Regions from separate parts of the Blautia sp. CGZ-1-C1 genome, predicted to be linked through region 2. Evidence: riboswitches for the same ligand, from Rfam matches in the RefSeq annotation. Region 2 holds a riboswitch; the other holds the start of a gene.
What was found. Region 2 has a riboswitch for ZMP and ZTP ahead of AC058W_RS16285 (IMP cyclohydrolase). Riboswitches for the same ligand answer to the same signal wherever they lie in the genome.
Positions count from the first base shown of each region.

Region 1: it holds a riboswitch for ZMP and ZTP, as region 2 does, so the genes downstream of both, AC058W_RS11815 (formate--tetrahydrofolate ligase) here and AC058W_RS16285 (IMP cyclohydrolase) in region 2, are expected to answer to the same signal.

Region 1 covers NZ_JBWLUT010000123.1:971-9,175, forward strand. The annotation lists gene AC058W_RS11805 (isopeptide-forming domain-containing fimbrial protein) at 1-4,654, opposite strand, end outside; gene AC058W_RS11810 (HAAS signaling domain-containing protein) at 5,037-5,498, opposite strand; ZMP/ZTP riboswitch at 5,926-6,011, shown strand; partial or broken gene AC058W_RS11815 (formate--tetrahydrofolate ligase) at 6,180-7,866, shown strand; partial or broken gene aspA (aspartate ammonia-lyase) at 7,996-8,205, opposite strand, start outside.
Region 2 covers NZ_JBWLUT010000178.1:22,757-37,978, forward strand. The annotation lists gene AC058W_RS16240 (carbohydrate ABC transporter permease) at 1-761, opposite strand, end outside; gene AC058W_RS16245 (carbohydrate ABC transporter permease) at 765-1,667, opposite strand; gene AC058W_RS16250 (extracellular solute-binding protein) at 2,081-3,442, opposite strand; gene AC058W_RS16255 (iron-containing alcohol dehydrogenase) at 4,022-5,206, shown strand; tRNA gene AC058W_RS16260 (tRNA-Phe) at 5,439-5,511, shown strand; gene AC058W_RS16265 (O-acetylhomoserine aminocarboxypropyltransferase/cysteine synthase family protein) at 5,734-7,017, shown strand; gene AC058W_RS16270 (3D domain-containing protein) at 7,274-8,371, opposite strand; tRNA gene AC058W_RS16275 (tRNA-Gly) at 8,615-8,687, shown strand; gene AC058W_RS16280 (phosphoribosylaminoimidazolecarboxamide formyltransferase) at 8,792-9,976, opposite strand; gene AC058W_RS16285 (IMP cyclohydrolase) at 10,106-10,819, opposite strand; ZMP/ZTP riboswitch at 10,879-10,959, opposite strand; gene AC058W_RS16290 (peptidoglycan recognition protein family protein) at 11,193-12,101, opposite strand; gene guaB (IMP dehydrogenase) at 12,312-13,769, opposite strand; gene AC058W_RS16300 (DUF6106 family protein) at 13,879-14,382, opposite strand; gene AC058W_RS16305 (hypothetical protein) at 14,583-15,200, opposite strand.

The sequences.
Region 1 (8,205 bases), on a different contig from region 2:
AGCCAAGACCAAGAAGTCCGACAAGTGTCATTACCTTAAACGGTCTGGTGTCTCCAGTCTTAGAACTTCCTGCCACAGAACCACCCTGATAACTTCCATATCCGCTGGAATATCCTCCTGAGTTTCCATAACTGCTGTTTCCGGTATTTCCATTGCTACTTCCACTGTTATTACCATTATTATAAGCCGATGACGGTGTCTTTGTCGGAGTCGGAGTCAGCTTCGGACAGGTTCCCGGCGCAGATGGTGTTGGTGTAGCTTTCGGTATGTCTGTTGGTTCTGGCGCTTTTGTTGGTTTTGGCGGTTCAGTCGGTTTTGGTGTCTCAGTCGGTTTCGGCGTTTCAGTCGGTTTCGGTGTCTCAGTCGGCTTTGGTGTTTCAGTCGGTTTCGGTGCTGTTTTTACATATACTTCCTGCTGTGCAGAGGTTTCCGGTGAGATATCGCCTCTTGCCTTCGCTGTATTTACAACTTTTTCAGCCTCTGCACTCTCTGTCTCAAATACAACTTCATAGCAGACTTCAATCTTATCCATATCCGACAATGTCGCACCTGTATTGATTACAAATCCCGTTTCCGTTACCTCTGTCTTAATATCTTTCAGCTCTATGCCGTTTTTCTTTACAAAAATACTGTCTTTTACAATTGCTGTTCCCTTTGTTTCCAGCGCATCTTCAATAACAATATTCTGATCCGTAACATCCTCACGCAGCTGTCTTACTGTCAGCTTATAATATCCTTTTTCACCAGATACATATTCTTTCTTATCTGATTCTTTGACAATCTCCAGAACAGGACTATGTACCTCTGTTTCCGCTTCACCTGTTGCCGGTATTTTTTCATTGCTGTCCGCAACTGCAGTATTATGTACTTTCTGTCCTGCTAATGCGGCATCAATTACTGCTGCCCGATATTCCACAATCATAGTTTTCTGCTGCCGGCAGTCCAGCGGGTTATACATTACCTGCTCAAAAAGTCCGCCTCTGTCATTATCACAAATACTGTATCTCGCATCTTTGATCAATGCTTTTCCCGTTGATAGCAGGAATGTATTATCATCATTGATCTGCACATCTGCATCTGTCACATTTCCATTCTCATCCATCAGAACCACAGAATCCTTTAAAAGGCGGACTCCCTGTGTGTCGATCACATCATGCAACGTAACATTACGCGCTACGCAGCCAGTCTGTTCCTGTGTCAGCGCAATACGGTATGTAATGATATCTCCATATTTATAGAATGGTTTGTCAGTTATTTTCTCTACTTTTAATACAGGTGAATTTACCCAGATCTTTGAAGTATCTTTTACTGTCTGTGCATTATCTGCATATGCCTGTGCTGTGTTTACGATTTCCTGTCCGTTCACACTTTCCTTTGCAGTACAACGGAAATTAACAGTAACAGGTGTCTGGTATGGAAGATCTGAAATTGTCACTATCCAGCCGGTTCCCTGACGTGTAACCTGGCAATTTACAGGTTTTTCCACAGTTTCTTTGTAATTTTCCGGATTAAGTTCATTTCCGGCATCATCAGTTCCTGCTACCGGATTCTGGATAGCTGCCGGTACACCAGTTACCGTAACAGCTCCCTCTTCTTCATCCAGCGCCAGTCCTTCAGGCAGAGAAAGATCACTAATCACAAGATTTCGTGCAATCGATCCTTTCTGAAGATTGTTTACTGTAACCTGATAATTTACCTGTTCTCCAATACGGAATTCATTTTCTGCACGTCCGTCACCAACGGCCAGATACGGATTCTGGAAACTTTTATCAATAGAAAGTACCGCCGTATTTACATATACCTCCGCATCATCCTGTGCTGCCGGTGCATTCTGTGCCTGTACATTTGCAACATTAATACTCTCTGCACCGTTTGCATCTTCAGTAACTGTACAGAGGAAAGAAATCATAACCGGAACATTTGCAGGAAGATCTGAAATATTCATTCTCCATCCGGCTCCTTCCTGAACAAATTCATAGCTGACCGGTTTCTCTGATGTCTCATTATAAAATTCCGGGTTCAGCTGGTTTGGAATATCCGGTGTTCCCGCAACATGCTGTGTAATGCTCTGTGGAATGCCACTGACAGATACATTATCTGCTGATTCCAGTGCAAGTCCTGCCGGCATCTCTGTATCCCAGATAGTCACCTTTCTGGCTACTGTGCCTTCTTTTTTATTTTCGACCACTACATTATACTGTACCAGCTCTCCTACCTGCCATTCATAATGATCTGCATTTTTCTCAATCCAGAATTCTCCGGAATTTACATAAACTTCGGCATCATCTGATTTCTCTTCAGCGTTGGAGGCTTTTGCCGTTGCGGCATTTACACTTTCATGGCCATTAGCATCTTCTTGTGCAACACAATGGAAAATAATCGTAACTGGCTGACTGTATGGCAGATATGAACAATAAAAAGCAAAACCATTTGCATCTGCATCCATACGGGATTCCACAGTTCTTGCTTCATATGCCTGTCCGGTCTTCTTATCCGGTACAGGATAATTTATCTGCTGCTGAACGCCCAGCACTTCCACACTTTGAGCCCCATCAGCAAGAATCAGTCCCTGTGGCAGACCGATATCTGTAATGTTCACATCTTTTGCAATGGTTCCGGCAGTCACATTATTTACCACGATCCGGTAAGCAATCTGCTCTCCCGCCTGCCATTCATACCTGTCTGCTGTTTTATCAATCTCCAGATGCGGACTGTTCATCCATACCTCTGCCATGTCCTTGCGGGATTCCTGTTCTCCGGTTTCAGGATTAAGCAGATTATCTGCTGTCGCAGCAACAATATTTTCCCACTCCTGACCATTGGAATCCTCCAGCGCCTGGCATTTAAAGCGAATGGTAATCATCTCTCCATATCTTAAAGACGGGCATTCTGCTTTCCAGCCATTGTCTCCCTGTCTGGTGAGCGTACAGCTTTCTGCGCCGTCACTTGTCTGCACTGTATACTGTCCTTCCAGGAGCTGCAGACATGCCGGAATTTCATCCGTAATGACTACATTGACCGCGCGTACATCCGGCTTTGTCTGAGAAACTGAAACTTCATAGTCTACGGTGTCTCCTGTCTTCCATTCATATTGGGATGTATTCTTGACTACTTCAAGTTCCGGAGAAATCACACTCTTTACCCACACTGTTTCTGTATCCATGGTATCTCCGCTTCCATTTGTACGTTCATAGCTCATAGAAGCATGATTCGGGATAAGGATCGTATATCCATCCTCTGCAAGGTATTTTGAAATATTTATTTCTGATTCTGGTTTCCGACGTACTTTCAGAGTAAATGTATAATTCTGATTATCTGTAAAAGTCTCCTCCTGAAGACTTTCCGGTTTCGCACTGCAGGTTATCTTCTGTCCCTCAATATTAATATCAAACTGATCCGTTACTACCTGTCCTATATCATTTGTAATGCTCACTTTAGAAGTATCTTCGATAGAAAGGCAATCCTCAAGTACATCCTCCACTACAAATGATTTCAGTTTATTTGGTGTTACTTCTGCCTGAATCATATACTGGAATTCCTGTCCCTGTCTGACAGTAAAAGGCTGATCTTTTGTTGCCACACTCGCCTGTTCCCAACTGCAATTACTCTCTCCGACACGTTTCTCCGGGGCTTTTTTCATCTCAACATTGCCAAAACAATAAGACGTAAAATCGAAATATGCATATGCCTTGCAATATTTCTGTCCTTTAAAGGTCGGACAATAAGTGTTTCCTGACGGATCCAGATATTTATTTCTTATGTTTTCTGCCCATTTCTCCTGAGATCCCGCCTTCTTAATTCCATCTTCTCGGGTCTTATCCCACTTGTCCAGTCTAAGCTGATGACAGAATTCTACTGTAAAATTATCTGTATTGTAAAAAAGATTCAGCCAGCCTCTCGGATCATCCGGTTCTATGGCACCAATCGGAGAGGTTACCGTATTTCCTTCTACTGTCAGATAATCATTCTCTTTCAGAACATACGCACTGTCCAGTCCGCAATCCGCAGGAATTCTTACGCCTTGCCCCGCATCAATATCACGAATCGTACCATGCCCACTGATTGGCAAAGCCTCATCCGTTCCATGCTTAAGAAACTGGAACTTAACTTTCGCATACCCTACAGAATAAATAAATACGCCAATGCTGTTTTTGGAAAATCCGACCAGCGGATAGGATTCATTATCTTTCCACGCAAAAGTAGCCCCTTCTTTATTCTGAACAATCGTTTCCACAGTATTCAGTTCATAACGTCGTTCGGCATTCTCTACTCCCATAAGGATAAGACGGACATCTACAATATTTCCGTTTCCATCTTTACCTACATTGTTATAACGCATTCCCGCACTTCCAGCCTTATAATCCGGATACACTCTGACACACTCCGTATCACGTTCGCTTTTCCCATTGTCCGAAAAAGCCTCTCTGTCCAGGTTATCACACCCAAAGGATTCATACGTGGTAATTCCGGGCTGAAATTTCATATCAAAGCGATAACTATAGTCTACCGTCTTATCATTGTCCCAGGTTTCTATGGACAATGAAGCCGCCTGTGTTACGCAGGCAGGTAAAAGCCCCAGAACTGCCTGTACGATAAAAAGCAATGCAAGCAGCAAAGCTCCCAGGCGTTCTCTCAGTTTTAAATTGTGTTTCATTTTCTGTCTCCTTTCCAAAATAAAAAATGACGCCGGGACAAAATATTTCGCCCCTGATTTGAATGAATGTGGGATTTTTCCCTGCACCTGGCAGGATTAGAGAATAGAAATCAACTACGTGATTTAATAAGTTTTCAGAAATTTTATATGTAATTTTTTCTTTAAAGTCAGTCAGATAAATTATCTTCTTGTTATAGACTCGATTTAAACAATCAGATATTCGCAATTGAAACAGGGGACTTACTTGATTCGGTTAAAACAGGGGATTTCTTTGATTCGATTAAGTATTGGAAATATGAGAGATCAGTACAAGGCATCTTTATCAGAGCCCTGTACCGACTTTTTTTGAAAAATATTGCTGTCTCTGTGATAAGCGACATTTTTACTGGTTATTACGTTTCTTTAACCAGGAAAGAAAATAAAGAATAATTGCCAGAATAATAAAGAATGGAAGAACTGCTCCAATTAACAGCACAAGGAGAATAATAGCAACAGCCGCGGCTACAATAACGATTGCCTTGCCATGCCAGGTAGAAAGATCTAATACCTTCTTCCATTTCTTCTCCGGCTGCGGAGGCGGATCCATTTTACTTCCATAGCTGCTTCCATACGAAGAATATTCTCCATAATCTTCCTGTGCACTTCCATCATCTGTGTCAATCAGTGTTTTGGCTATCAGACGCGGATCTCCCAGTTCTTCAAGAACTTCTCTCTCCGGGCGTCCGCCACGTACCTGAGACTGTATATAATCTTCATAATATCTTACATGTGCCGCAGCCTTGCCTTCCTGCATATTTCCGGCAAACTGTCCTCTGAGGATGTCCAAAAATTCTTTTCTATCCATATCTGCATCTCCGTTTATCAATGATATCGATATGATTGATCACCCACATCAGGTGATACCGTGTATTTATTCTACCATACTTTCAGTGGATGACAACTAATATAATCATAAAATTTTTATGAAATACTTATAAACTCATTGCTCTTCGCAATTGAAGCAGGGGACTTGCTTGATTCTCTTATATTTTTTCACTTCTGAACTCCTGTTTCAAAATCCTTTATTTTTCCCAGATTTAATCTTTTCTTGTCTTTTTTTTAACATTCCAGAGTCACACAGATGAAAATCTCTTTCAGCAATCTGCTTTTCTCTCATTATTTATTATCAAAATTGCACAATTCATATCCAGATTTTCAATTTTTTTTGACGATTCAGAAAAATTTTCTTGACATTTTTTTCTCAAAATGCTATATTGTATTCATCAATTAAAGGAACCTTCGAGTACTGACGGAAAATGTGGAATACAAACCACGGGGAGTCGGAGGTTTGTGAAAGCCGACCGTCTGGGCAGTATTTGAAGATTTCAGATACTGGCCTTTTTTTATCCCGTAAAAACAGCTTAACAGTTGTTTTTACCTGTAAAACAGACAGTCTGTCCGACACTTCCTTTAATGAAATAAGTTACTGGTCAGAACAGTAACATAAGTTTTTCATGTTATGCGGAGACGAAAGGAGAAAAACATTATGGGATTCAAATCAGACATCGAAATTGCACAGGAGTGCGAAATGCTTCCAATCACTCAGATTGCAGAGAAGGCAGGTATTGATGACAAATATCTGGAACAGTACGGAAAATATAAAGCAAAAATTGATTACAATCTTCTGAAAGAAAGCGACAAGAAAGATGGAAAATTAATCCTTGTTACAGCAATCAACCCAACTCCTGCAGGTGAAGGTAAAACTACTACTACTGTAGGTCTTGCAGATGGTATGCAGAGACTCGGCAAGAGCGTTATGGTAGCTCTTCGTGAGCCATCTTTAGGACCGGTATTCGGTGTTAAAGGCGGTGCAGCAGGCGGCGGATACGCACAGGTTGTTCCGATGGAAGACATCAACCTTCACTTCACAGGTGACTTCCATGCAATCGGCGCAGCTAACAACTTACTTGCAGCCATGATCGACAACCATATCTTCCAGGGCAATGCATTAAACATTGACCCACGTAAGATCACATGGAGAAGATGTGTAGATATGAACGACCGTCAGCTTCGTAACGTAGTAGATGGTCTTGGCGGAAAGACAAACGGTATGCCTCGTGAAGATGGATACGACATCACAGTTGCATCTGAAATCATGGCAGTTCTCTGTCTTGCAAGCGACATCAAAGACCTGAAAGAAAGATTATCCAAGATCATCATCGGTTATACATACGGTAAAGTTTCCGAGCAGAAGCCGGTAACAGCCGGTGACCTTCACGCAGAAGGTGCTATGACAGCTCTGTTAAAAGATGCCCTGAAACCAAACCTTGTACAGACTCTGGAACACGTTCCTGCAATCGTACATGGCGGACCATTCGCTAACATCGCTCACGGATGTAACTCCGTAACAGCTACAAAGATGGCTATGAAACTTGCTGATTATGCAATCACAGAAGCTGGTTTCGGTGCTGACCTTGGCGCAGAGAAATTCCTCGATATCAAGTGTCGTATGGCTGGCTTAAAACCAAGCGCAGTTGTAATCGTAGCTACTGTACGTGCCCTGAAATACAACGGCGGCGTTGCAAAAGCTGACCTCAACAACGAGAACCTGGAAGCTCTTGAGAAGGGTATCCCGAACCTGTCTGAAACACGTTTCCAACATCAAGAACGTATACAAACTTCCATGTGTTGTTGCTATCAACGCATTCCCTACAGATACAAAAGCAGAGCTCGACTTCGTAGAAGCTAAATGCAAAGAACTGGGGGTTAACGTTGCTCTTTCTGAAGTATGGGCAAAAGGCGGCGAAGGCGGAATCAAACTTGCAGAAGAAGTTATCCGTCTTGTAGAAGAACCAAACGACTTCTCCTATGCATATGAACTGGAAGGTTCTATCGAAGACAAGCTGAACCAGATCGTTCAGAAAGTTTATGGAGGTAAGAAAGTAGTTCTGACAGCTAACGCTCAGAAACAGGCTAAACAGTTAGAAGCTCTTGGCTTCGGCAACTGCCCGATCTGTGTAGCTAAGACACAGTACAGCTTAACAGATGACCAGACTAAACTGGGTGCTCCTACAGACTTCGAAGTTACAGTACGTAACCTGAAGATTTCCGCTGGTGCAGGATTCATCGTAGCTCTTACAGGTGAGATTATGACAATGCCAGGTCTTCCTAAAGTTCCGGCTGCTGAGAGAATCGACGTAGACGAGACAGGTAAGATTACAGGTCTGTTCTAATCCAGTTGAAATCAAACGGATAAAATCATCCGTATTCAATCGAATAATTCAAAAATATAAAAATCATATTTATATATGATATGTGTCCAGACGATTTTACAGGCGGGAAGATTTTCCCGCCTGTTTTTTTTATTTTTTTATAAGATAATCTTTTCCGGAAATACCAGGTTCCGTCATATGGATCGGATCCAGAATACGATTAAGTTCATCCTCGTCCATAAGCTTTTCTTTCAGAATCAGACTTCTTACAGATTCGCCTGTCTTAATTGCCTTTTTTGCAATATCCGCAGCCTTCTGATACCCAAGATGGGGGCTGATCGCAGTGATAATACCTACACT
Region 2 (15,222 bases):
GTAAGAACTGCCATGATCATTGGTGTATTCATGGAATACTGTCCCTGGAATTCCCAGATTGCCAGTGGAAGGGTACGGTTCTGTGCTGACTGTGTCAGTGTGTTTGCAAAAGAAAACTCATTCCACATATTTACGCCGTTGTAAATAGCAAGTGTTGCCATACCTGGTTTGGACAGAGGCAGGATCATGGAAAAGAACATCTGGATTTTTCCACATCCGTCAATTTCTGCTGATTCTTCGATTTCCCTCGGAATCTCTTTCATAAAGCTTGTCAGGATAAACACAGAAATCGGAACTGCAAATGCAATGTATGGTCCGATCAGTGACCAAATCGTATCGTAAAGTCCGGTTGACTTCGACATTTTGAATACCGGAATCAATGTAATATGTACCGGAATTGACATACATGCTACGATGATCGCATAAATCGGCTGTGCCATTTTAAATTTAAATCTTGCCAGCGGATAAGATGCACAGGCAGAGATAAATAATAACAGAATCAGGGAAATAGCAAGAACGATAACACTGTTCTTAAAATAGTTTCCGAATCCACCCGTCAGTACTTCTGTATAGTTTGACCAGTTTAATTTATCCGGGAGCTGAAATACACCTTTTGTAAGCATTTCAAACTTTTCTTTAAAAGAGTTCAGTACCATGAATACAAAAGGCATAAATGATACAATTGCTGCTCCGATAGCCAGGATAAAGGCAACAGTCCAGGCTATGATACTTTTTCTTTTACTTTTCTTATAGCTGTCCATTCCTTAATCCTCCTGTTTTCCGTTTACAAGTTTCATTGTGATCATAGATACCATTGTGATCAGGATAAACATACCACCTGCAATGGCTGAACCATAACCCATGTTAAAGTTCTTGAATGACTCTTTGTACATGTAAGTTGCCATCAGCTCTGTTGATGTACCAGGACCACCGCCTGTCATTACATAGATTAAATCGAAGTATTTCAGAGATCCTACCATAGAAAGGATTGCTGCACTCTTGATAGACGGAACAAGAAGCGGAAGTGCAATCTTCCAGAAATACTGTCCTCTTGTAGCACCATCAATTCTGGCTGCCTCAAATACATCATATGGAATATTTGTATAACCAGCCATAAAGTAAACCATATAAAATGGAGTGAACTGCCATGCAATGATCAGGATAACTGTGATCAGTGCCAGCTTCGGATTTCCCAGAAGGTCAATGTTGCCACCGCCAAACCAGCCTGAAATCGTACTTACGATACCACCGTTTGTTGCAAGTGCGTAGGTAAAAAGGAAACCGATTGCAACAGATGACATCAGCATTGGAATAAACCAGATAACTTTAAAGACAGTCAATTTCTTACCACCAAAGTCAAGAAATGTTGCCATTGCAAGACCTAAAGGAATCTGAATTACAATGGATAAGATCATAATGATTACATTATTCTTAAATGCAATCCAGAATTTCGTGTCTTTGATCAGTTTCGCCCAGTTTGCAAATCCAACCATTTTTTTATCTGCTGAAATACCATTCCACTGGTATCCACTGGTGATAAATGTATCTACGATTGGATATGCAATAAATACTATTAATAAAATGATGACCGGTGCCAGGAAAAGTGCTGCTGTCTGGCGTGTTTTTCTCTGTCTTAACTGCAACAGAGACATTCCCTTTTCATTCATTTTTTTCTGCCTCCCTTTTATTTATTACTTTTTGTTATTTTCATCTGACCTGAAATATTTACGGACTGCAAAAATCTGTAATCCTGTATATGCCAGAGTATGTTTGAAAAATACTTTCGGAATATGTTCAGATATATTGATATGACTTTTTGATATACTTTCCTGACATGCTGCTTGACATGTTATAAAATCAGATTTCATCACACATCTTACTTATCGTTAATATAAATAAAATGTAGCTCTCCGCTGCCTAAAAAATGTTTGAAACCCAATTTATAATTTAATTGAAATAATTTTTCAAGCACACTCTTTGTGCTTACATATTTTCAAGATAAAGGGATCCGCACTTTTTACTGTGCAGACCCCTTCTGCTATTGCCTTACTCAGGTCAAAATGAACGCCTGCTTTACAAATTATTCAGCATCTTCTGCTGCATCATCTGCTGTTTCTTCTGTTGTATCGTCTGCTGCAGAATCAGATTTTGTGCTTAAGTATTCGTCCATTGCTGCCTGCATTTCTTCCTGTGCTTCCTGAGGAGTCTTTGTCAGACCAAATACTTCCTGAAGTCCATCCAGATGTGCAGATGCAACAGATGTTGGCAGATACTGGTCGTACCACAGCTGAATAGAAGATGCTTCCTGAGCTGCGTCAAAGATTTCTTTTACAACCGGATCTGTGATGTGATCGCCTGCATCTTTTACAGGAACGATCTTGTTGTTGGAATATGTGATATCAGTAACTTCATCTGATAAGTGATCTGCTGCACATTCAAATGCTGCTGCAAGCTTGTCGCCTTCACAGTTGAAGGAAATGAACTGGTCACCTACAGTACCGATCTGGATTGTAGAGTCTGCATCGGAGCCATCAATTGCCGGGAATGGGAACCAGCCGATTTTCTGATAGAACTCTTCGCTGTCAGACTGGAATGTTCCTGTATACCAGGAGCCGCAAAGAAGCATACCTGCTGTTTCCTGATACATTAACTGTTTAGCCTGTCCATCATCTTCACTTAAGGAGTTTACGCCATCCGGGAAGTATCCGTTGTTAACCCACTCCTGAATCTTCTCGCCAGCTTTGATGAAGCAGTCATCTGTAAATTTGCCAGTTCCTGCAACTGCATTCTGGAACGGTTCAAGTCCGCCGTAACGAGCTGCCAGAGACATGAAGTACATAGATCCTGTCCATTTAGATCCATTAGCAAGTGCAAATGGTGTAATTCCGTTCTCTTTTAATGTTGCACAGATATTTTCCAGATCTGCCAATGTCTTTGGTTCTTCCAGACCATATTTATCAAACATTTCTTTGTTATAGAAGATACCTGCCAGAGATACATTCAGATATGGGATTGCATATACATGTCCGTTATAACTTCCCTGTTCAATTGCTGCATCCAGAAGTTTGTCTTTAAGATCAGACTGATCCAGAAGATCATCGATTGGCTGTGCAAATCCGGAATCAATGTATTCATACATTGGACCACCTGACCAGCTTGAGTACATATCAGGACACTCACCTGAGCTCATGGCAATAACCAGTTTCTCTTTGTATGTATCGTTCTGGATGGAAACCTGGTTTACGGTGTAACCTGACTCTGTCTCTTTGTTGAACTTATCTACTGCTGCGGTAACAATATCTTTGTCCGGGCTTTCTACCGCGATATTCCAGTAAGTAATTTCTTTGTCGTCAGCTGCAAATGCAGTTGTCTGAGCTGCCATAGGTACCACCATAGCTGCTGTCATGGCAAGTGCCATAATCTTGTACATTCTTTTCTTCATTTCTTTTTTCCTCCTTTTTTGTTCACTTTGTATATTTAAGTGTATTTATCATAGCATCCCCCTCGCACAATGCCCATAAAATAATCTGTCTAAAATCTATAAATTTCTGTCTTTCCTTTTTTCGCGTGAAGGAAATTATAGATACTGTGCAAAAAATTATAGATATTATAAATTTATACCCATACAAGGATACTGTTATCTCTGCTAAATTTCTCATAATCTTCATTTTCAAGTGCGATGATTCTGTCCAGATATTTTCCGCGTTACTGTTCTACTCTTATTATTTCTTTGACTATTTCCCCATTATCTGTTTTAATTAAGATATAATGATACCAAAGGCAAAGCTTTACCTTTAACATCATGCAAATGAGTCAATCGGATATTCGCAATCCGCTTCCGCTACGTGGCTCTACACCGAATAACTGCCTCGCAGTTTATCAGGAGGGGCTTGTACCCCTCCTGATACAAGCAAGTCCCCACCCACTGCTTATTGCTCTTCGCAATTGAAGCAGGGGACTTACTTGATTCGGTTAAATCCATTATCAATTTTTCTAAATTTCAGGAGGCATAACATACATTATGAGAAATTTCGAATATTATACACCAACCCGTGTCATCTTTGGCAAAGATACCCACCTTCAGGCAGGTTCTCTGCTGAAAGAATATGGGGCAAAAAAAGTGCTGATTCATTTCGGTGGACAGAGTGCTGTCCGTTCCGGACTTATCGATGAGCTGAAAGCCAATCTCGAAGAAGCCGGACTTGAATACGTCACTCTGGGAGGCGTTGTTCCAAATCCTCACCTTTCCAAGGTCCGCGAGGGAATCGAATTATGTAAAAAAGAAAATGTAGACTTTATTCTTGCCGTCGGTGGTGGAAGTGTAATCGACTCCTCCAAAGCCATCGGCTACGGTGTCGCAAATCCAGAAACAGACGTCTGGGATTTCTGTCTGAAAAAAGCAACCCCAACCGCCTGTCTCCCTATCGGTGTAGTCCTTACCATTGCAGCCTCCGGAAGCGAGATGAGCAGTTCCAGTGTCATTACAAATGAAGAAACAAAAGAAAAAAGAGGCTGTGCAAAAACAGATTACTGCAGACCGAAATTCGCCATCCTGAACCCGCGCCTCACCTACACTCTCCCGCAGTATCAAACTGAAAGTGGCTGTGTAGACATCCTTATGCACACCATGGAACGCTATTTCGTAAACATTGAAACCATGGAAATCACTGACAGTATCAGCGAATCCCTGATGCAGACTGTCATTTACAACGCCCGTATCCTCATGAAAGAACCAGACAACTACAGCGCCAGAGCCGAAATCATGTGGGCCGGAAGCCTCTCTCACAACGGCCTCACAGGATGTGGAACCGGCGGTGGTGACTGGGCATGCCACCAGTTGGAACATGAACTCGGCGGAGTCTATGATGTCACTCACGGCGCAGGCCTCGCAGCCATCTGGGGAAGCTGGGCACGCTACGTCTACGAAGTAAACCCGGAACGCTTCGCCCAATTCGCAACAAACGTATTCGATATCCCCTGCGGAACAGATTTCAAAGAAACCGCCCTCGCCGGAATCGAAGCAATGGAAAACTTCTTCCGCTCCGTAGAAATGCCAACCAGCCTCCACGAACTCGGCCTCGACCTGACCGACCAGGAAATCCACGACCTCGCCTTCAAATGCAGCTTCGAAGACACCCGCACCATCGGTGTATTCAAACAACTCAACATGAAAGACATGGAAAAAATTTATCAGATGGCAAGGTAATGCTTCCTTTCCATCTGGCATCAGTCCATTTTAAGGCAGGAAATTTCTACACTTTTCCAATTACCAGCTGCGAAAAATAGATGTTTTCTGACACATCTATTTTTCGCAGCGTCCCTTTTTAAATAGAAACTTTATTATCTCTTTTTTCGCAAAAAGCGAAAATTTTGCTTGCATTCAAACAATCTATATGATATTATAAACCCCGTGATAAACAATAAATCACAAACCAAATGCCCAGATAGCTCAGTTGGTAGAGCAGAGGACTGAAAATCCTCGTGTCGCTGGTTCGATTCCGGCTCTGGGCATTTTTTTATTACATTTTTTACTCACTGCTGGTTAGAAAAAGCCTGGGCATCTTTTTATTACATTTTTTAGATTTTTTATTTCCCTTTTCATATTGTCTTCTACAAATTTCAGAGGTATAATTTTCTAAGACTATCATGAAATTTTGTATCAATATCATCATTTTCCCAATATTAATACAACATTTTATTGAAGCAATTTAACATAAGAAAGGAACCAGACTCATGAGTGACTTTAAACTCGAGACTAAATGTCTCCATTCCGGTTACACTCCATCCAAGGGTGAACCATGCGCACTCCCGGTTTATCAGAGTACCACTTACAAATATGATACCACTGATGAAATGGGACAGCTTTTTGACCTGAAGGCAGAAGGATATTTCTACACCCGTCTTCAGAATCCGACTAACGATGCCGTAGCTGCAAAAATCGCTGATCTGGAGGGTGGTGTTGCCGCAATCCTTACCTCTTCCGGACAGGCTGCTAATTTCTATGCGGTCTTTAATATCTGCGAAGCAGGTGATCATGTCGTAGCTGCTTCCACTATTTACGGAGGAACATTCAATCTTCTTGCCGTTACTTTCAAAAAGCTCGGCATTGACTGCACTTTCGTTGATACAGATGCAAGTGCTGAGGAAATTGCTGCTGCTTTCCGCCCTAACACCAAAGTACTTTTCGCAGAAACAATCGCAAATCCTGCTCTGGTTATTCTGGATATCGAGAAATTCGCAAAGGTTGCTCACGAGCATGAAGTTCCGCTTATCGTAGACAACACCTTCGCTACTCCTGTTAACTGTCGTCCTTTTGAATGGGGTGCAGATATCGTTACTCATTCCACCACCAAATATATGGACGGACATGCTGTACAAGTTGGCGGAGCTATCGTTGACAGCGGCAACTTTGACTGGGATGCTTATGGACATAAATATCATGGTCTGACAGAACCAGATGAATCTTATCATGGCGTAATCTACACGAAACAGTTTGGAAAAAAAGCGTATATCACAAAGGCAACCTCTCAGCTGATGCGTGACCTTGGCTCTATTCCATCTCCGACAAACTGTTTCCTTCTGAACCTTGGACTGGAAACATTGCCACTTCGCGTAGAACGTCACTGCTATAATGCACAGAAAATCGCAGAATTTCTGAATGCCCACGAGAAAGTCTCTCACGTAAACTATGCAGGGCTTCCGGATGACAAATATTATCCACTGGCTCAGAAATACATGAACGGAGGCAGAACCTGCGGTGTTATTTCCTTTGAATTAACAGGTGGCAGAGAAGCAGCCGTCCGTTTTATGGACAGTCTGAAACTTGCTACTATCGCTACTCATGTAGCGGCATCTAAGACTATGATTCTTCATCCGGCAAGCCACACGCATCGTCAGATGAATGATGAACAGCTTGCAGAAGCCGGAGTATCACCGGGAATGATCCGTCTCTCCGTTGGTATCGAAAACGCAGATGATATTATTGCTGACATCGAACAGGCACTTCAGAACGCATAAAATATAGAACTTTCTCGTAACTATAAAGGCACTGAACAGTTACGCTTTCTCTATGAAATCATAAAAAAGTCCAGAAGTAATCCCAAATATGATTTATTTCATTTCATATTTGGATTCTTCTGGATTTTATTATTCTCTCATTTATCAGACTTTAACCGAATCGAGTAAGTCCCCTGCTTCAATTGCAGAGAGCAATAAGCAGTTATTCGGTGTAGAGCCACGTACTGGAAGCGGATTGCAAATATCCGACTGACTTCTACTCCTGAAGCAAATATACATCTGTATAATACACGCCTTTATCTTCACCCTCCTGGTGAGTAGCAACATAAATATCGATACAATTCTGCTTAATTGCACCGCCACAGTCCTCAGCAACATAGACTTGTCCATTGATTACAACTTTGGAACCATATGGAATCTGCGAAGGATCTACAGCAATCGTATGATTTGTTGTAGCTGTTACACCTGATGCTGTAATGCCGTTTGCCCATGGGCCACAACAAATGCTGCATGGACAATAATGTGTAATCTTAAATGTTCCTAATGGCTTCAAAGTTGCCTCTGATGACACTGCCACCGGGGTACCAATCTGTACGCCATTGACAGATTCACCTTTAGATGCAGTCACGCCTTCCACCGCATCGGCAAAAACTCCCTTGCCTTCGCTTTTATGGATGACACCCGCTTCCTGTCCATCTACCTCTGCGATTTTTGTCTCTTCCTCGCTTTCTTTCGTGTCTGTCACATTCTCCAGCACACTGGTTGGTATATAGCCGATTTTTTTCTTTCCCTCATCATTCTTATAGGAAATCTGACTCCATATATCATTGACAGTGGAAAGTCGTTTAACCTCATCCTCCTGAATGATCTCACCTACCACTTCCCCATCCTTCTTACCTGGATAATCCAGAATATCGCTGTCTTTTAATGCTGTAAAAGTTCCTTTCGCGGCCTTTACCTGATCACTGTCATTGATATTCTTTGTCTGCACATAACCGCTGACCCTCTGTTCGCCGTTCTTATTCTTATATTCATAGGTCACCTTACTCCAGCCATTATCACAAACAGCAACACGTTCCACGCTCGTTCCAAGATAAACTTTCTTTAATTTCTTTCCGTCCTTACCAGGATTAGATCTTATATATGTAGACTTGACAGATATCGAAACTATATCTGTCTTGGCAACCGCAGTTACTTTCTCCCCGCTTCCATTGTCAATCTCAAAAGTCTGGGCAGTCTTATTGTCTTGCTTGTAAGCATTAATCGTACCCTCATAATCAAGGATATCCGCTGATACTGTAGTCGGAACTGCAAGCGCAGAACAAAGAGCCAGCATCATCAGTCTTTTTTTCATAAGCAAATTTCATCTCCTTTATTGCTTTACATTCAATTATCATAGCACAGCCCCTGCTCTTTTGCAATTTTCCCATCCAAGACTTCACGAAATATTCAAATTTTATTCCCCGATATGAAGCAGCCATAACTTTTTTCAAAAAATATTCTCAAAATCAATAAAAAGTATTTGACAAATAATATTTTTTATAGTAACATATATCTTGTCGCTGAGGAAAATATCCTAGCAAACAATTTAATAAATGCGATAGTGGCGTAGTTGGTAACGCGCGACCTTGCCAAGGTCGAGACCGCGGGTTCGAGCCCCGTCTATCGCTCTTAAAGCATCAGCATTTGCTGATGCTTTTTTATATTCTTCAGCACGAGACACTGGATGTATTTGACCACATCCAGTGTCTCGTGCGTACCCATACCAGTTTTATTAATGATGGAACAATCTGATTCCAGTAAAGCTCATCACCATTCCATATTTATTACAAGTCTCGATCACAGCATCATCACGCACAGATCCACCCGGCTCAGCAATATACTTCACGCCACTCTTATGAGCACGCTCAATATTATCACTGAATGGGAAGAATGCATCAGATCCAAGTGTAACATCAGTCATCTGATCCAGCCATGCACGTTTCTCTTCCTTTGTAAATACTTCCGGTTTCTCTGTGAAAGTTTTCTCCCACATACCGTCAGCAAGTACATCCATATATTCATCACCGATATAAACATCAATGGCATTGTCACGTTCCGCACGTGAAATTGTATCTTTAAATGGCAGATTCAGCACTTTCGGGCACTGGCGAAGGTACCAGTTGTCCGCCTTCTGGCCTGCAAGTCTTGTACAATGTACACGTGACTGCTGTCCTGCTCCTACACCGATTGCCTGTCCATCTTTTACGAAACATACGGAATTGGACTGTGTATATTTCAGAATGATCAGGGAAATCTTCATATCACGTTTTGCTTCTTCTGTAAGCTCTTTATTCTCTGTCACAATATTGGAAAGCATTGCATCATCGATTTCAAGTTCCTGACGGCCCTGTTCGAAAGTTACACCAAATACTTCTTTGTGTTCCAGCGGAGCCGGTACAAAGTTCTCATCGATCTGGATTACATTATAGTTTCCTTTTTTCTTCTGTTTCAGAATCTCCAGAGCTTCTTCTGTGTATCCAGGTGCGATCACACCATCGGATACCTCTCTCTTGATCAGAAGTGCTGTATCTTTATCACACACATCAGAAAGGGAAATGAAATCACCAAAAGAGGACATTCTGTCAGCACCGCGGGCTCTTGCATAAGCGCATGCTAATGGCGAAAAATTCTTCCAGTCCATATCATTTACCCAGTAAATCTTTGCCAGAGTCTCTGTAAGAGGAAGTCCTACAGCAGCACCTGCGGGAGATACATGTTTAAAAGATGTAGCTGCAGGAAGTCCTGTCGCTTTCTTCAGATTGGATACCAACTGCCAGCCGTTGAATGCATCCAGGAAATTGATATATCCCGGTCTTCCGGAAAGGATCTTTACCGGAAGCTCGGATCCGTCTGCCATATAAATTTTTGCAGGTTTCTGATTCGGGTTACAGCCATATTTTAATTCGAATTCTTTCATTATATAAATCCTCCGTATGAACCAAATAAGTATTTTAAAATTAATTCCTGTAAATAATTTCTAACTGCGAAAGCATCGTCTTATGCCCACAATAATCTATGAGCACTATCTGTACTCAGTAAGTGACTATTATTTATTCTTATTAATGATCTTGCTTTCGTACTTGCCAGTTTCAATATCAATATATCTCACAAACAGAGATACCTTATTATCTTCATTCAGGCTGTTCCAGAGAAGGTTTGCAAATTCATCCATATCATTCGGAACCGCTACCAGTTTTGGCTCTCCCTCGAAGCTTGGAAGTGGATTTCCATCGCATTTATAAGTATGAATAAAATGTCCCTCACCGGCAATCGCATTCTCATATGCAAATGTATAACGGTTGCATGCGTCCGGATTTCCGTTGTTGCTCTTGAGGATTGACATTGCATAACTGAATTTTCCATTCTCTACATGCATAACTCCGGAAATACGAGGTGTATAGTTTGGTCCGTCTGGCTCAAATTCTCTGCTTCTTAAGGACTGTTCAAAAGTAAGCTGATGATCCATTCCCTCATAAACAGTATCTGTCTGATCTCCGTTTGTCACGATTGTTTTGTTTCCCAGTACACGTACAGGTGCATAGATGATCAGACTCGGATCTGTAAGTTTGGATGGATCAAATGCCTGTGTGCGGATTCCTTCTCCATCTTCTACAAATACTCTGTTTCTGCTGTTCTCGCTTCTGCCCATGATGAAATAAGCTGTCACTGCTTTCTTACCGTCTGCAGAACGTCCGATTACGATTCCTCTTCCCGGATAGGAATTCTCTTTCAGTTCTTTTTCCAGTGATAACATTTCCATAATTTTTTCTCCTTTTCATTAAAAATAAGGTCAAAAAAAGCCTGGGAAACCCTTTCTCTCCAGGCTGCCCAGGCGGTCGGCTCATATACACACTGCACTCCCTGTAGGTAATCCTACTTCCGCCAGTCATGCAGGTACTGTTGTGAAAATTCACACGTTGCTATTATAGTACAATACTTTTTTGCGGATTTCAAGGCAAATTTTTTTGTGCGGTACTTATTTTCTGTGTGATTATTATTGTTCACTCATTACTATCCCCATAAGTGTATTGACCACTTGATGCTCTGACATATATAAAAAAATTTCAAAACATACAAGCCAAGTTTCTATTACTATAGTCAATTTGAAATAAATTTTTGTTGCGTTACCGGCATTATCCTTGCAATCCATAATCTACATTGATCTGCGCTGCAATATCCGCTTTCATCTGAAGCCATGCATCCGGATTTTCCACATAATATTTCGGGCAGTCCTTTCCAGTAACATCATAGTGGCGGATCACATTTTCGGATGTGAGCCCAAACCGCACGCATAACCATGCTGTCAGTTTCACTACAGAATCATATGTTGAATCATTGAATTGCCCCGTTTCATCCGGATGGCAGCATTCGATTGAGATTGTATCTATATTGCGCGAATTCGTCGCATAAGACATTTCAGAAGTAGGGATACACTGCACCACCTCTCCGTCCAGTCCCACCACAAAATGGCTGCTTACCTTCGTATCATGGGTATTTGCCAGATTCTCAAAATAGTTCCTGTTTGCAATAGCTGTTGCTCCTGGATTTGCAGTGTAATGAATTGCAATATAGTTTACACTTTCGATAGGAATCTGTGGTCTGGAATACTCATTTGGTGTGAGCAGTTCCACATCAATATAAGGTGCTCCCTCTTTCTGCCACTGCTCTGGTCCACCGGATGAATCGTCTCCTGAGGATGTTTCTGATTGTTCTGTATCAGAAACCATGTCATCCGAATTATGTAAAAAATCCCCAATACTCCATCCATTTTCCCCGGCACGATTCAGCACGATCCATCCAGCTAAAAGCACGATAATAATTAACAGGACAGCTATAAACACTCGCTGATTTCTCTGTTTTATTCTGCTGCTCTTTCCCCTTTTCTTTCTGACAGTTGTTTTTTTCGCCTCATAGAGTGTGGCTGATTTTGCATTTTTTGAAGTTCCTGCTTTTCTCCCCGTCTTCTTTGCGCTCCCTGACTTCGCCGCAGTTTTCGTGCCTTTTTTACTTGATTTCTTAGTTTTGTTTATCTGTTTTTTCATTTTTACCTTCTCTTACAGGATTCTATACCTGCAATAATCGCCTCAGCGATATAATTTCTCTCCGTCATATATGGAGACTTTTTTGTATCTTCTAGTGTACCGACAAGTCGATTTCTTGATACAAAAAACACCCCTGTCAGCATATGCCGGAAGGTATTTGCTTTCCTTCCACCAGCAGCCAACCGGGGCATTTATTATTGTAAATCTTTATTATTTATCATCTACGCTGTAGTTTGGAGCCTCTTTTGTGATATGAATATCATGTGGATGAGATTCCTTAAGAGATGCAGCAGAAATCTTGATAAATCTGCCTGTTGTCTTAAGTTTTTCGATATTCTCAGCACCACAGTATCCCATACCGGAACGGAGACCACCCATAAGCTGGAATACAGTATCCTCAACATGTCCCTTGTAAGCAACACGTCCTTCGACACCTTCCGGAACAAGTTTCTTCGCATTCTCCTGGAAGTAACGGTCTTTACTTCCGTTCTCCATAGCTGCGATAGATCCCATACCACGGTATACTTTGTATTTTCTACCCTGATACAATTCGAATGTTCCCGGGCTCTCATCGCATCCTGCGAACATGCTTCCCATCATGCAGACATTCGCACCGGCTGCGATAGCCTTTGTGATATCTCCAGAATATTTAATACCACCGTCTGCGATAATCGGGATTCCGTATTCTTTTGCCACTTCGTAGCAATCCATAACAGCAGTGATCTGTGGAACGCCAATACCTGCAACGACACGTGTTGTACAGATAGATCCAGGTCCGATACCAACTTTAACTGCATCAACACCAGCCTCAATCAGTGCCTTTGTTGCAGCGCCTGTTGCAACGTTACCTGCGATTACCTGCAGATCCGGATATGCATCTTTGATCTCACGGACAGCCTTAAGTATGTTCTCTGAATGTCCATGAGCGGAGTCGATTACGATTACGTCTACAGATGCTTTTACAAGTGCATCTACACGTGCAAGTACGTTAGCTGTAATTCCTACTGCTGCACCGCAGAGAAGACGTCCCTGATCATCTTTTGCTGCCAGAGGGTATTTAATCTGTTTCTCAATATCTTTAATAGTAATTAAACCTTTTAAATTAAAGTCATCATCTACAATGGGTAATTTCTCTTTACGGGATTTCGCCAGAATCTTCTTGGCTTCTTCCAGTGTGATTCCTTCTTTGGCTGTGATCAGTCCCTCTGAAGTCATGCACTCTTTGATCTTCTTATCGAAATCTGTCTCAAATTTCAGATCACGGTTGGTAATGATTCCTACCAGTTTTCTGCCTTCTGTGATCGGCACACCGGAGATACGGAACTTCGCCATTAACTCATCTGCGTCCTTGAGTGTATGTTCAGGAGATAAATAGAAAGGATCTGTGATAACACCGTTCTCGGAACGTTTTACCTTATCTACCTCTTCAGCCTGAGCTTCAATAGACATATTCTTGTGGATAATACCAATACCACCCTGTCTCGCCATGGCGATTGCCATACGATGCTCGGTTACTGTATCCATTCCTGCACTCATCATAGGAATGTTCAGTTTAACCTTCTTTGTTAAGTACGTTGTAACGTCTACCTGATTCGGAATTACCTTTGAATATGCCGGAACTAACAGAACGTCATCAAAAGTAATACCTTCACCAATGATAGTACCCATTGCATTTCCTCCCTTGCGTATATGAAATTGAATTACTATTGTAATATAAAAAGGAACCATTAACTGGCCCTTTTATTTTCAACAAGTGTAACAAAAATCAGTTTCTATGTCAATCCAAAAAAACTTTGCTCGGTGCTGAATTTTTCATAGCCTGTGCAAGTTTCTCGTCTGGCTCAAGGATGATCTTGCATAATTCTCCGTCCAGTCTTGTGATGATTCCGAAGCGTTTATGCTCTGAATTTCCTGATGAAAAATCCAGTACTTTCATCTTCTGGTTTCCGTTATAATAGTCCATTCTGTGGGAATTTAACGGTGCAGCCAGATCTGCCTCTGATAATTTGAAACTCTTTACTCTCTTTCTTTTTGTTTTCGCCATTACCATATCGATGTCGAAATCGCCGTTGATAAACAGATATTCGTATTCTACGTCTGTTTTAGGAATTACGAAATAACATGCAATTCCAAGTGCTACAGCTGCGATCCATATTAATGGAGTGATAATCAGTCCGGCAATTACTGCGATTGCTGTCAACACAATCAGGCCATACTTTACAAAGCTGTCTTTGATTGTGTGTTCCCGTTTTACCAATAATTCTGAATACAGGTCACTCATCTTCTTTGCTCCTTTTCTTCTGTTTTTCCGGTAGTCTGAATCAAATTTTCAGCAACCCGGATGATTTAACAGGTATTATAGCACAAAAAGGGACTGCCGTCTATGCGGCAGTCCCTTTTTGTCAGTTTAGAAAATCTCAGCACAAAAGATGATATTCCATGGATTTTGACCCGTAGCTGTGAAGCATTGAGCAGGTACACTTATTTCATATTTACTGTTACCACACATTTTGCAACCACACCCGAGCCATCCAGTGCATGAGCTGTAATTACCGCAGTTCCATTTCCCACAGGTGTGAGGTAATGTTTACTGAATTCCGTCGCCCATCCACTGTTTACCAGTACAACAGACTTATCACTCGTGGTCCATCTGCATCCCTTTACTGTGGCATTGGATGGACTGTAGGTTGCTTCTATAACATAATGCTTCTTCTTGTCTGTGATTGTTACGGATGTCTGGCTTAATTTGATTGATTTCACTTTGATCACCTGAGTATTCTGATCATCCGGGATAGAAGGCAGTTCTGAAGTTCCATTGTCATCTTTATAATCTACGGTTACTTTACACTGAGCAGTCAGTCCGGAACCATCCAGCGCATAAGCTGTAACTACTGCTGTTCCATTTCCCACAGCCGTAAGCATTGTACTTGAAGAAGCCAGATAATCATATCCATCTACCGATACTACAGACGGATCACTGCTTACCCATCCAAGCATTTTATAATAAGCTCTGAACGGCAGAACCATAGAATCAAGAAATACCCTATCTCCTTTAGATGTCATGGTGATAGAACGTCGACTTAAGGTTATATCTGTCATCAGTGTCGGATGTACTCCCGGC